DNA from 4 places in the Priestia veravalensis genome. Region 2 is predicted to be linked to each of the others. Evidence: riboswitches for the same ligand, from Rfam matches in the RefSeq annotation. Region 2 holds a riboswitch; each other region holds the start of a gene.
What was found. A riboswitch is a leader RNA that binds a small molecule or an ion and turns the genes downstream of it on or off. The one in region 2 is predicted to bind cobalamin.
Positions count from the first base shown of each region.

Region 1: it holds a riboswitch for cobalamin, as region 2 does, so the genes downstream of both, metE (5-methyltetrahydropteroyltriglutamate--homocysteine S-methyltransferase) here and AS180_RS08660 (hypothetical protein) in region 2, are expected to answer to the same signal.
Region 3: it holds a riboswitch for cobalamin, as region 2 does, so the genes downstream of both, AS180_RS17065 (ABC transporter substrate-binding protein) here and AS180_RS08660 (hypothetical protein) in region 2, are expected to answer to the same signal.
Region 4: it holds a riboswitch for cobalamin, as region 2 does, so the genes downstream of both, AS180_RS02940 (cobyric acid synthase) here and AS180_RS08660 (hypothetical protein) in region 2, are expected to answer to the same signal.

Region 1 is NZ_KQ758629.1:36,475-39,622, reverse strand. Features, by position in the region: gene AS180_RS02975 (DHH family phosphoesterase) at 1-380, shown strand, start outside; gene AS180_RS02970 (glucose 1-dehydrogenase) at 405-1,154, shown strand; cobalamin riboswitch at 1,332-1,518, shown strand; gene metE (5-methyltetrahydropteroyltriglutamate--homocysteine S-methyltransferase) at 1,660-3,148, shown strand, end outside.
Region 2 is NZ_KQ758641.1:57,547-60,694, reverse strand. Features, by position in the region: gene AS180_RS08675 (DEAD/DEAH box helicase) at 1-87, shown strand, start outside; gene AS180_RS08670 ((deoxy)nucleoside triphosphate pyrophosphohydrolase) at 107-502, opposite strand; gene AS180_RS08665 (DUF3923 family protein) at 585-806, opposite strand; cobalamin riboswitch at 1,059-1,257, shown strand; gene AS180_RS08660 (hypothetical protein) at 1,422-1,655, shown strand; gene mmgD (citrate synthase) at 1,645-2,754, shown strand; gene AS180_RS08650 (bifunctional 2-methylcitrate dehydratase/aconitate hydratase) at 2,850-3,148, shown strand, end outside.
Region 3 is NZ_KQ758684.1:14,319-17,466, forward strand. Features, by position in the region: gene cbiB (adenosylcobinamide-phosphate synthase CbiB) at 1-211, opposite strand, end outside; gene AS180_RS17060 (adenosylcobinamide amidohydrolase) at 217-822, opposite strand; gene AS180_RS17065 (ABC transporter substrate-binding protein) at 908-1,849, opposite strand; cobalamin riboswitch at 2,012-2,193, opposite strand; partial or broken gene AS180_RS17070 (DinB family protein) at 2,396-2,860, opposite strand; gene AS180_RS17075 (thioredoxin family protein) at 3,051-3,148, opposite strand, start outside.
Region 4 is NZ_KQ758629.1:30,846-33,993, forward strand. Features, by position in the region: gene AS180_RS02940 (cobyric acid synthase) at 18-1,508, opposite strand; cobalamin riboswitch at 1,616-1,800, opposite strand; gene panF (sodium/pantothenate symporter) at 1,799-3,148, opposite strand, start outside.

The sequences.
Region 1 (3,148 bases), on a different contig from region 2:
AGCACGCGATTTTACTTGAAGCTGAAGAGAAGCGAATTGAAAAATATATCTATGACAAACAAAAGCAAATGATGCAAGCAGAAGTAGAGATTGCAGAGCAAAAATACAAGGTAGGGATTGTGTTCGCAGATACATATCAGTCAGAGTTGGGAAATGCATTATGCCTAGAGCATGAAGAAATCGACTTTTCAGTAATGGTTGATATGGGAAGGAAAAAGCTAGGGTTTCGAGCAGTGAAAGATAAGATTAATTTAGCTGAAATCGTGGGTCACATTGGTGGTGGAGGCCATCCAAAAGCATCCGGCTGCAAATTAACGAGCGAAACCTTCAAGCTATTTGTAACCGACCACTTGTTTCAACCAGACGAAAAAAGTGAATAAACTAAGTGTAGAGGAGGGATGACTTTGACATTTGAACGTGAGGTTGTTGTGGTAACTGGTGGCGCAAATGGAATTGGAAAAGGTGTGGCAAGCGCCTATGCCAAAAAAGGTGCCAAAGTGATAATCGCAGATATTGATGAAGAACAAGGGGAGAAGCATGCTAAAACGCTGCGTGAAGCAGGTGCACAGGCAATGTTTATTCACACAGATGTAAGAAAAGAAGAGGATGTTATCAACCTCATGAAAGAAACTGTTTCAGCTTATGGTACGATTAACATTCTGGTTAATAATGCTGGAGTAACAAAGTGGAAGTCTCCGTATGAGTTAACGCTAGATGAATGGGATGATATCATAAATCTTAATTTACGAAGCGTATTTTTATGCTCAAGAGAAGCTGCCAAAGTGATGCGAAATAACAAAATAGGTGGTTCAATTGTAAACTTAGCTTCTACGCGTGCCGTTATGTCAGAGCCACACACCGAAGCATACGCTGCTACAAAAGGTGGCATTGTGGCGCTAACGCATGCTCTTGCCATTTCACTTGGACCAGACAAGATTACCGTCAACGCAATTTCTCCTGGCTGGATTGAAACTCAGCAATATGAGGAGCTTCGAGATGTTGATCATGCTCAGCATCCGTCTAACCGAGTTGGCACTCCAGCAGATATTGCAAAAGCGTGCCTTTACCTGACGCATCCAGACAATGATTTTGTAACGGGGACAAACGTAGTTGTCGATGGTGGAATGACGCGCAAGATGATTTATGAACATTAACTAAAGTAAGCAGGCTATAGGCTATACCTATAGCCTGCTATTTTTATTTTGTATAAAAACACAGTTATATGAAAGCGTATTCTTTTTAAAATTTAGAAAAATCAGACTTGATTTACTTATCGAAATCATGTATCGTTATGTTCAATTCCTAATTGAAAAGGAATTAGTGTATAAAGTGAATATGTTCATGCAAAAGGTGCTAAGACACTTGTTTTAGCTTAAAAGGGAAGATCGGTGAAAATCCGACACGGTCGCGCCACTGTAAGGAGGAGCCTATTATCAGTAAACCACTGTTTATGAAACGGGAAGGTGATAATAGGTGATGATTCTAAGTCAGGAGACCTGCCTGTTGTTTGCACTCACAACCTACGCGTAATAGGGAGAGGTGATTAGCTTGGTATTGAAACAAAAGTATATGTTGTTCAATACTTCTTAAAGCTGTCGTCTAACTCTCTTTCCAGAGAGTTTTTTATTGCAGAAAAATAGACGAAACGAGGAGATTGAAATGACAGTGAATACAGCAACAATTGGGTATCCAAGAATCGGTAGAAACAGAGAATGGAAAAAAGCAATTGAAGCTTATTGGAAGCAGGAAACAACGGAAGCAGAGCTGCACAACCAACTTCATGAGTTGTATGTTAATCAGCTTCGTATTCAAAAAGATAAGGGGATTGATTTTGTTTCAGTAGGTGACTTTAGTTATTACGATCACATGCTTGATACGGCGGTTATGTTTAATATTATTCCAGCTCGTTTCAAAAAGCAAAATCTATCCGCTCTTGATACATATTATGCAATGGCAAGAGGGAACAAAGAAGCAGAGGCATGTGAGATGACTAAGTGGTTTAATACCAACTATCACTACATTGTCCCAGAGTTTACTGACGTAACGCCGGCATTGAATGAAAACAGACCATTAGCATATTGGCAAAAAGCAAAGGACGAATTGGCACTTAACGGTAAGCCTCTTCTAATTGGGCCAGCAACCTTTATCTTATTAGGCAAAGGATTTAAACAAGAAGAAGTATCAAGCTTATTTGCTCAATTAACTCCGCTTTATATTCAAGTGATTAAGGAGTTACATGAAGCGGGAGCAGAGTGGATTCAAATTGATGAACCAATTTTTGTAACGAATAAAGCAGAAGGGTACTGGAAGGAGGTTGAGGCATTTTATCAGCGTATTTCAGAGGAAGTACCTGGTGCTAATCTTATCATCCAAACGTATTTTGAAGCATTAGATAATTACCAATCTGTTGTGAACCTTCCTGTGAATGCTTTTGGGTTGGATTTTGTACATGATGAGAGAAAAAATAGTGAAGCGATAAAAGCACACGGTTTTCCAAAAGGGAAAAAGCTTTTTGCAGGCGTTATTGATGGTCGTAACGTGTGGAAAAGTAACTTAATTGAAAAAGCTGCACTTGTAAGTGAATTGCAAAAATTAGTGGGTAAAGAAGAGGTAATTGTTCAGCCATCTAGTACACTGCTTCATGTCCCTGTAACGGTAGAAACTGAACAAGAGCTACCAGCTGATATTCGAGCAGGCTTAAGTTTTGCTGAAGAAAAGCTGACTGAGCTAGAACTTTTAAAGGACCTTTTAAAAGGGGATAGCGAAGCAGTAAAAGCACATCAGCAAGAGATTGAGGCATTTTCGAAGGTTGCAAACCGCGTTCACACGAAAACGAGAGCAGAGCTAGAACAGATTGATGATCAAGCCTTATCTCGTGCTTCTGTGGCTGAGCGCCAGCGTTTGCAAAAAGAAAAGTTTGATTTACCGCTTTTACCAACTACAACAATTGGAAGCTTGCCACAAACAGCAGAGGTTCGTTCGAAGCGCTTAAAATGGAAGCAAGGTCAGTTAACGAACGAACAGTATGAAGCGTTTATAAAAGAAGAAACAAAGCGCTGGATTGAGGTTCAAGAAGAAATTGGTATTGATGTGCTGGTTCACGGTGAGTTTGAACGTACGGATATGGTTGAATTTTTTGGTGAGCGCT
Region 2 (3,148 bases):
CACGGGGAAAAGCCGATTACGGTAATCTTAGAATTAGAAAATGAAATTCCAGCGTTTCTGTATACGGAGTTTACGGAAAGAGTATAGCCTTCTCATCGCGAGAAGGCTATTTCTTTTCTACTAATAGTTCAACCGCCGGAACGTCCGCCGGTGCCCAGACAAGTGAATCTAGATTTTCTTTGTTTAACCAAACAAGCTTGGCATGCTCAGTGGGCTGCGGTGTACCTTCAACAATTTCAGCTTTAATCGCAATGAGCTCAATAATAAACGTATCGTATTCATGGGTGTGTTCGTTATGTAGCTCCGTTGCTTTGATTTTACAGTGAAGCTCTTCTTCGATTTCTCTCACAATCGCAGAGTAAATATCTTCGCCTTCTTCTACTTTCCCACCAGGAAATTCCCACATGTTCGGTAGAGACATGTCGTTTGAACGGAGAGCACAGAGGACTTCGTTTTGATCATTTTCAATAACGGCGGCAACGACCTTTATTTTTTTCTTCACGGTTCATTCTCCTTACAGCTGTTTTGTTTCATCATAACATAGGAGAGTGGGAGATTATAAGATCGGAATTGAGAGGTGGGTTTCATTTACTCGTTCTTACATTAACAACAAGCCATACACTTTGAATCACAAGCGGAATGACAAAGGCAAGCACTAACACAACAAAGGATATAAGCTTGACCTCAGGGGTTTGAATGGCACCCGCTCCGTCCACTTTTCGCGTCCATACCATAATAGTGCCTAAAACAAATAGCATGGCCCAAAAACAGTTCGTAATCCACCAGGAGATCCATCGTTTTTTCATGAAATCGCTCCTTTCATCTTTGGCATAAAGCAAATTTACTTTTAAGTTTTTCCTTTATTATACAGGAATTGTTATCCAATAATTAACAAAAAACAGTTTTTCTATATTTTATTTATGATTTTGCTAGAGAGGTTATAAATGGATTTATAAGATAAGTGCTTTGAAAAATGAAGTGTTGTACAGTGTTAGCTAAGTGAAATGAAAATAAAAATTGTAAAAATTTATAAAATTTGATATGTTTAAAGTGAAAATAATATCGATGTAGAAACAGGTGTAGGTGAAAGGTGTCTTTCATCTGCTTAAAAGGGAAGTTCGGTTGGAATCCGACGCTGTCCCGCAACTGTATTTGGGAGCGATTCGAAAAAGCCACTGTTTTCATGGAAATGAAGATGGGAAGGTTCGAAGAGCGATGATCATAAGCCAGGAGACCTGCCTGTTTTAGCATGCATCAATACCTACGCGGATAGGGGGTGTTAAGTGCGAAGTGACAAACATGTTTTAAAAATGATTTAAAAACATGTTTATTTGAGTATTGTCTCGCGGCTTAACAACTTCTTTGGGAAGTTGTTTTTTTATTGCTTTTTTAGCGGGTACGCGTGATGGAGGTGAGCAGCTGTGGACGGATCAGTTGAGTATTTTGTGAATTACTTCAAAGCGAGCATTATGAATAACGTAGTGGCAGAGAACCCTTGTACACTTTCAGACTATTATCAGGAGTTAAGAGATTTTGTGGTAGACAAGAGGGGGGATGCTGAAAAGAAGGCTCTTTTTTTACACAATATTGAAAAGGCTTACAAAACAGTAGGTGAAGAGATATTTGGAATGGAGGAAAAGAGAGATGGAGACTGAAGCGAGGTTTTTTCCGGGGCTTGAAGGCGTTGTGGCTGCTGAAACAAAGATTTCATTTCTTGATACCCAACAGGGGAAAATTATTATTCAAGGGTATGACCTGATTGAGCTATCAAAATCAAAGAGCTACCTCGATATGATCTACCTTTTACTAGAAGAAAGGCTGCCGAATATTAACGAGAAGGAACTAGTTGAAGAAATGTTAAAAGGGGAGTACGAGATTCCAGATGAACTGTTGGATGTCTTTTGCTTACTCCCTAATGGCACGCATCCAATGGATGGCTTGCGAACAGGAATTTCATTTCTTTCAGGCTTTGATAAAAGGCTTGATAATCGTTCTCTATCGGCAAATAAAAGCCGTGCTTACAAGCTGTTAGGCAAAGTGCCTGCGATTGTGGCGAACAGCTATCGTTTAATCGAAAAGAAAGAGCCGATTCGTCCGCTTAAAGAGTTATCGTATAGCGCAAATTTCTTTTACATGATTACGGGGAAGAAGCCATCATCTCTGGAAGAGCAAATCTTTGATCGTTCACTTGTTTTATATAGTGAGCATGAGATGCCAAACTCAACGTTTACAGCGAGAGTCATTTCTTCTACTCAGTCTGATTTATACGGTGCATTGACAGGAGCGGTTGCTTCTTTAAAAGGAAACCTGCATGGAGGAGCTAACGAAGCGGTAATGGAACTGCTTTTAGAAGCTGGTACTGTAGATAAATTTGAAGAGCTGCTGATCGCTAAGCTTTATAAAAAAGAGCGTATCATGGGATTTGGCCATCGCGTGTATATGAACAAAATTGATCCGCGGGCTTTAATGATGAAAGAGTCGCTCAAACAGCTATGCGACCTGCAAGGAGATAATCGTCTTTATCGCATGTGCGAAGCGGGCGAAGAGCTTATGAAGCGTGAAAAAGGTCTTTATCCGAACTTGGATTACTACGCAGCACCTGTCTATTGGATGCTTGGTATTCCTATTTCACTTTATACACCGATCTTTTTCAGTGCTAGAACGGTAGGGTTATGTGCGCATGTTATTGAGCAACATGAACATAATCGACTTTTTAGACCGCGCGTACATTATGTAGGCGAGCGCCGCTTTTAACAATTTGGGGTTGTTCACGGCCACTCACCGAATGGATATTTTGGCGAATACCCATTTCTATCATAAATAAATTTGAGGAGAAAGGAAAGATGCACATGTTGAAAACGAATGAGCAAGTCAAAACGGATGTTTTATTAGAGGAAATCGCAGATTACGTTCTTCATAAAGAGATTAAGAGTTTAGAAGCGTTCCAAACCGCTCGTTATGTCCTGCTTGATACGATTGGATGCGGGATGCTGGCGCTTAGTTATCCAGAGTGCACAAAGCTCCTCGGCCCCATTGTTCCAGGAACAGTTGTACCAAATGGCAGTCGGGTGCCGGGAACGTCATTTGAGTTAGATCCAATTCGAGCTGCGTTCAACATTGGTTGCATCATCCGCTGGCTGGATTACAA
Region 3 (3,148 bases), on a different contig from region 2:
CAAAACACCATACTACCATGCTTAATACAAGGAACAGACCGTTCATTCGTTGAAACTTACCTTGGTTTAAACGCTTATCAATGAAAGAAATCCAGCGTCCAAACCACCTGACGGGATGTGGCCAATTTACAGGATCTCCGATAATGGCATCTAATACAAGCGCCATTGAGATAGCTAGCAAATGCGCTACAATTAATTGTTGAAAGTCCATACACATCACCTTTTTTGAATGGTTTCAAGTAAACTTAGCTTAACGAGCTTTCCTACCGCTTGTCCCAGAGCCGTCATGGACCCACCGTACTCATACATGCTACCGGTTTGGCTTGCGGCAATACAAATGCTATCAGTAGATGTTCCTGTCGCAAGCGTCTCTGTGTTCGAATCTTGCACTCCCAGCTCGTAAAGCATTCGCGTTTTCACTTCCGTTGCTGCGATAAACAGCTGTAAAAACGCAGCATCCGTTAATTTCCCGTCAATAAATATGAACATATTAATCGTTCCAGGCCCTGAAGAAAATGGAGTAATATCATCAGACGTCAAATCAACGGCATTACCAACTCCGGCAGTAATAATAGATGAGACTGTAAGACCATCTTTACAATATGTATAAACCGATTTGTTCCGTAAATAAACAGCCGTCATCAACCCTACTACTTTATCATAAACGAAGCCTTTTTCTTTTAAAAATGCTCTATATTCTTCAGCAGGTGAATCAGCACGGTAGTATTTGTGTACAAAACGATTATAAAAAACGTTAGTCTCAAGCATACCATCTCCTAGTACGCCTGAACTGTACGCTTTAAACGGTATACTTGTTTTCATCGTTAATAATTCATCATCCTGCTCAAGACGTAACGATAAAAAAGGACCAATTCCTTTTTGAATTGGAATATGGTCCTTTTCTCGATTAATTATACACCTCAGGATATACGGCTTTCGCGAACTCTTCTAACCCTTCTACAATTCGTGGTCCAGGTCGATTTGTTTTATTAGAATCAACGTTTACGATTTGATTTTCTTTTACAGCTGTAATATCGCTCCATGCTGGACGATTTTTGATTTCGTTGGCGTCACCATCATATGTTGTAACGATTGTATCTGGATTTAGCTCAACCACTTTCTCTTCCGAAAGTTTTACCCATCCCTCTTCATTTCCAGCTACGTTTTCTGCTCCGATTATTTTAATCATTTCATCCATAAACGTACCTTTACCAGTTGTATAAATCTCAGGCGCAGGTGAAACCTCTACCCATACTTTCTTACGATCTTCGTCTTTAATTTCTTTCGCTTTTTCTTCAATTTCTGAAACAGCAGCTTTCATTTCTTTTACTGTTTTATTTGCTTCATCTGTTTTGTTCGTTAGTTTTCCGATGTTCCCAATCGTTTCATACACAGTATTGAAATCAGTTGCATCATTTACAACAAATAATGGAATACCAGCACTTTCAATTTGCTTAAAAACTTCATCCGACATTCCTATGCTTGAACCATGAGCTAACACAAGGTCTGGATTTAATGCAATAACTTTTTCTGCGTTGATATTCATATCTCCTACCTGCTCTTTTTCTTTCACGCTTGCAGGATAATCATCGTTGCTTGTTACTCCGATTAATTCTTTTTCAAGACCTAACTCATAGAGGATTTCCGTGTTACTTGGCATAAGAGAAACAATTTTCTTGGGTGCTTGTTCAACCGTTACTTCTTCTCCTCTTGCATCTTTAACCGTAACAGCTTGCTCTTTTGATTGCTTTGTTTGCTCTGTTTGTTTGCTTCCTTCATCAGTTGCCCCACACGCTGCAAGAACAACAAGGAACATCGCAACAATAACAGATAATAACCACTTTTTCATTTTGGTAACCCCTCCTAATTATGTATCGGTTATGAAGTCGCTCAGCACACATAAAAAAACTTTACTTTCAATCGAAAGTAAAGCAGGTAACGTTAAATGATGCGAATGACTTTCGCATTGTTTATGTACGTCAAATACCCTGCTTCCCCTCTCCTCGAAGGTTTCACAGTTGACAATAAGGCAGGTCTCCTGACTTACGTATATGATGTACTAAGCCTTCCCACTTTTCAAACAGTGGCATCTTTAGACATCTAACGTTTACAGTGGCGGGACCGCGTTGGACTTGCACCAAACTTCCCTTTTCACTCAATGTTAAAATTGAGACCTTATTGCTTCACGATTATTCACCTGTCTTAGTATAACGCACTCCATTCAAAATGGAAATAGAAAATCGACATAACTTTCATACATTTTAGGTCAGAAGTTCTAGCAAAGTAATAGTAAGATATAAACATTTTTGCTATTGTATCATTATGATAGGCTGAAAATTTAGGGGTAAGTCTTTGGAGTCTGTGAAAAGACTCTTTTTTTATAGCCTAATTACTTTTAAACAGGAGGGTTTTCCACGCCTACACCAACCCATCCTTCTTTGGTGGGACCGTATACACCAAAAGGTTCAATTCCAGCTTGACGCATAAGTACCGTAACTTGTCCACGGTGATGAATAATATGTTTGATTAATCCCATTAAAATTTGAGCATTCGTCTCTTGTCGACCAAAGGCTGTTTGAACTTCTTTTAACGCTTCATCTATCCACTGCTGGTTAATAGCTTTCGCTGCTTGTAAGCTAATTCTATTGAAAACTCCAGCAATCTCTTTAGCGGAAGAGGGTACATGTTCAGCATTTGCTAGCTAATCTATCTCCAACCCAAAATGAGCCAAATAGTCTGGAATATTTGTTGTAAAGTGCCACACAATTCTTCCTAGAGTACGACCTTCTGTATAAACTTTTTGAGTTAGCATGGCTTCGCGGTTCCACTCTTTAATAAAATCTTCTCCTGTTATGTACATTCAAAACCCCTCCATATTACCATGTATTCCCACATTTAAATTATAAAACGTACGTTCGTGTTCTACAAGCTTGTTTTTATCTAATAAAGTGTTTAAAGACAAGAAAGACTCTTAAAAAATAAGAGCGGGACGTTTAGCAAAACTCTATACAAAAAAGCTACTTGCTTATGTAAACAAGTAGCTAATCAACTTAGATTGAACTTAAAAACTCACGCACTGCTTCAGGTGTTTTTGCATTTGCACTATGAAGATGTGCAATTTTCTCACCATTTTTATAAACAAGAAGAG
Region 4 (3,148 bases), on a different contig from region 2:
AACCGTTTGATAGTGAATTACTTTTTATATTCACTCATGATTTCATAAATTTGTTTCATATCAATTGCTTTTCGTACATGTGCAGCCAGCTTTTGAAAAGACTCTTCCTTTCGCGCCCTACTATTAAACGTTTTCTTAATCGGCACTAATCCTTTTTGCTGTCGAATATCGTTTAAATATGCACGTCGAAAGCCATCATTATGAAAAACATCATGTATGTATGTACCAATGACGCGACCAAAAACTGCTCCTTCTTTTATACCATTTAGCTCAGCAAAATGTACAGTTGGCTTGGTAGACGTTGTTTCGCCCATATGAATTTCGTAACCTTCAATTTGATAGGACTCATCGTGTAAAATAGCCCTTCCCGTTACCCGTTCTGTTCGCTTATTTGTTTTCATTACAGTTTCAATAGGTAAAAGACCTAGCCCTTTAACAGATTTTTGGGTTGATTCCACTTCATTTGGGTCACTTATCACTTCACCTAAAATTTGATACCCACCGCAGATTCCAGCAATATCCACCTTATTCTTCTTTGTCAAAATAGCTTCTGCTAAGCCCGTTTCATACAAGTACTTTGCGTCTTCTAACGTATTCTTGCTCCCAGGTAAAATGATTAAATCAGGCGTTCCAAGCTGAGAAGGTTTTGTCACAAGCCTTACGTGGCAATCATCTTCAAAACGAATAGGATCTAGATCTGTAAAGTTCGACATGCGAGGATAAGAAATAACGGCAACATCAAGTTCTTTAGCTGGATTTGGAAGAGTAGGGTACGTAGTTAAAGCAAGTGAATCTTCTGCATCAATCTCCACATCATCCAGATAAGGAACGACGCCTAGAACAGGAAGTCCCGTATACTCTTCAAACCAATCAAGCCCTGGTTGCAACAGCGACAAGTCACCTCGAAATTTATTAATAATCACACCTACCACTTTTGACTTATGCTCTTTTGGAAGCAGCTGAATTGTTCCTACTAAGCTAGCAAAAACGCCTCCCTTATCGATATCTCCTACTAAAATAACGGGAGACTGTGCAATATCAGCCACTCGCATATTCACAAGTTCACGGTCGTTTAAGTTAATTTCAGCAGGTCTCCCTGCTCCTTCAATGACAATATGCTCGTACTCAGAAGCAAGCTCTTCATACGCTTTGGTGATAATCTCACGTCCGGTTTCAAAGAAATCTTTCCTATACTCGTACGCATACATATTTTGCAAAGGAACACCATGAACGACGACCTGCGCCTCATACTCTCTTGTCGGTTTGATTAAAACCGGATTCATATTGGTCGTTGCTTCCACTCCAGCAGCTTCAGCTTGAATTCCTTGAGCACGTCCAATCTCTTTTCCATCCTTTGTAATATAAGAGTTAAGTGCCATATTTTGTGATTTAAACGGCGCTGTTTTGAAACCATCTTCTGCAAAAATTCGGCAAAAAGCAGTTGTAAGTAAACTTTTTCCAGCGTCCGAGTGCGTTCCTTGAATCATAAGAGGAATTGCTTTTTTCATCTGTATCACGCCTTTCATAGCAAAAAGCCTTGGCTAAAAACCAAGGCTTCATGACAACATCTTCATTCTTTTGATGTGCACGTCACCTATTTTCCCCGCCGAAAAATAAGAGTTAATGTTTAAAAGCAGGTCTCCTGGCTTGTGCTTCACTTTACTTCTGCACCTTCCTAGCTCATTGCTAGCAGTTTGTTGCAGGTTCATCCACACTTACAGTAGCGGGGGCTGCATCGGATTTCCACCGATTTCCCTATTATCCTTAAACGCATAAGGCACTTTTAAAACATAATCGTTTATAAATATTTTTTACGAAGCTGTTCTTGTAGGTTCTTTGTTTTTGATTGTGTCATTATACTTGCAGTTACAAAAACCAATAAAGACAGAACAACGGGAAGCACAACCGTATGCATGCCAAATGGGTTAGGAGCGTATGTGTGAATTAAAATATACACTAAAAGCCCCGTCACCATTCCCGAAATTGCTCCATATTTATTTCCTTTTGTCCAATATAATCCTAACACAATTGGCCAAATAAATACTGCTTCAAGTCCACCAAATGAAAATAAGTTAAACCAAATGAGTAAATCAGGTGGGTTAATAGCAAACAAAAATACTAAAATTCCAATAATCATTGTTGTTAAGAAGCTCCATCTTTTCACCTGCTGCTCTTTTGCTTTCGGATTAACGTAGTTTAAATACAAATCTTTTACAATAGCAGAGCTAATGATTAATAAAATAGAGTCTACCGTCGACATAATGGCTGCCATCGGCGCAGCAAGTACAACTCCTGCTAACCAAGGTGGTAATACTTCAAGAGTTAACGTCGGCATCACAGTGTCTCCCACTTCAATTCCTGGAATTACAGCACGAGCAAACACACCAATAAGATGCATCCCTAACATAATCACACCAACTACTACCGTACCGATAAGCATGGCTTGATGCATCGCTTTCGAGTTTTTATAAGACATCGCTCGAACGGCCACCTGTGGCAGTCCCACAACTCCTACTCCAACTAAAATCCAAAACGATGACACATAAAGCGGTGTTAATGAACGATCTGCTCCGTACGGGCTCACAAGATTTGGATTTTCATTCACTAAGTCTTTCATGATTGCTTCGACACCGCCGCCAGCATAAATAGTAGCGATTAGTAAAATAATCGTCCCTACAAGCATTACAATTCCCTGCAGGGCATCGGTTAGTACGACAGCACGAAACCCACCAATTGATACATAAACAAGTACGGTGACTGCAAAGATGACAAGCGCACTTTTGTATGAAATGCCTACAAAACCTTCAATTAATCTAGCTCCTCCAACCCACTGAGCAGCTAAAGAAGCAAATAGAAAAAGGACAATGCTTACAGCAGAAACAATCACAACAATATTGCTTTCATATCGCTTTTTCAAAAAATCAACAAGCGTAACGGCATTCATCTTTCGCGAAACAATGGCGAATTTTTTGCCAAGAGTTGTGAGAACAAAGTAACCTGTTACAACTTGAATCACGGACAATAGTACCCAAGCAAGTCCGGTTTGATATGCTGTACCAGGACCACCAATAAAGCTGCTCGCACTTCCGTACGTCGCGACCATCGTCATGGCAAGAACAAACCCTCCAAGCTCTCTGCTTCCTAGAAA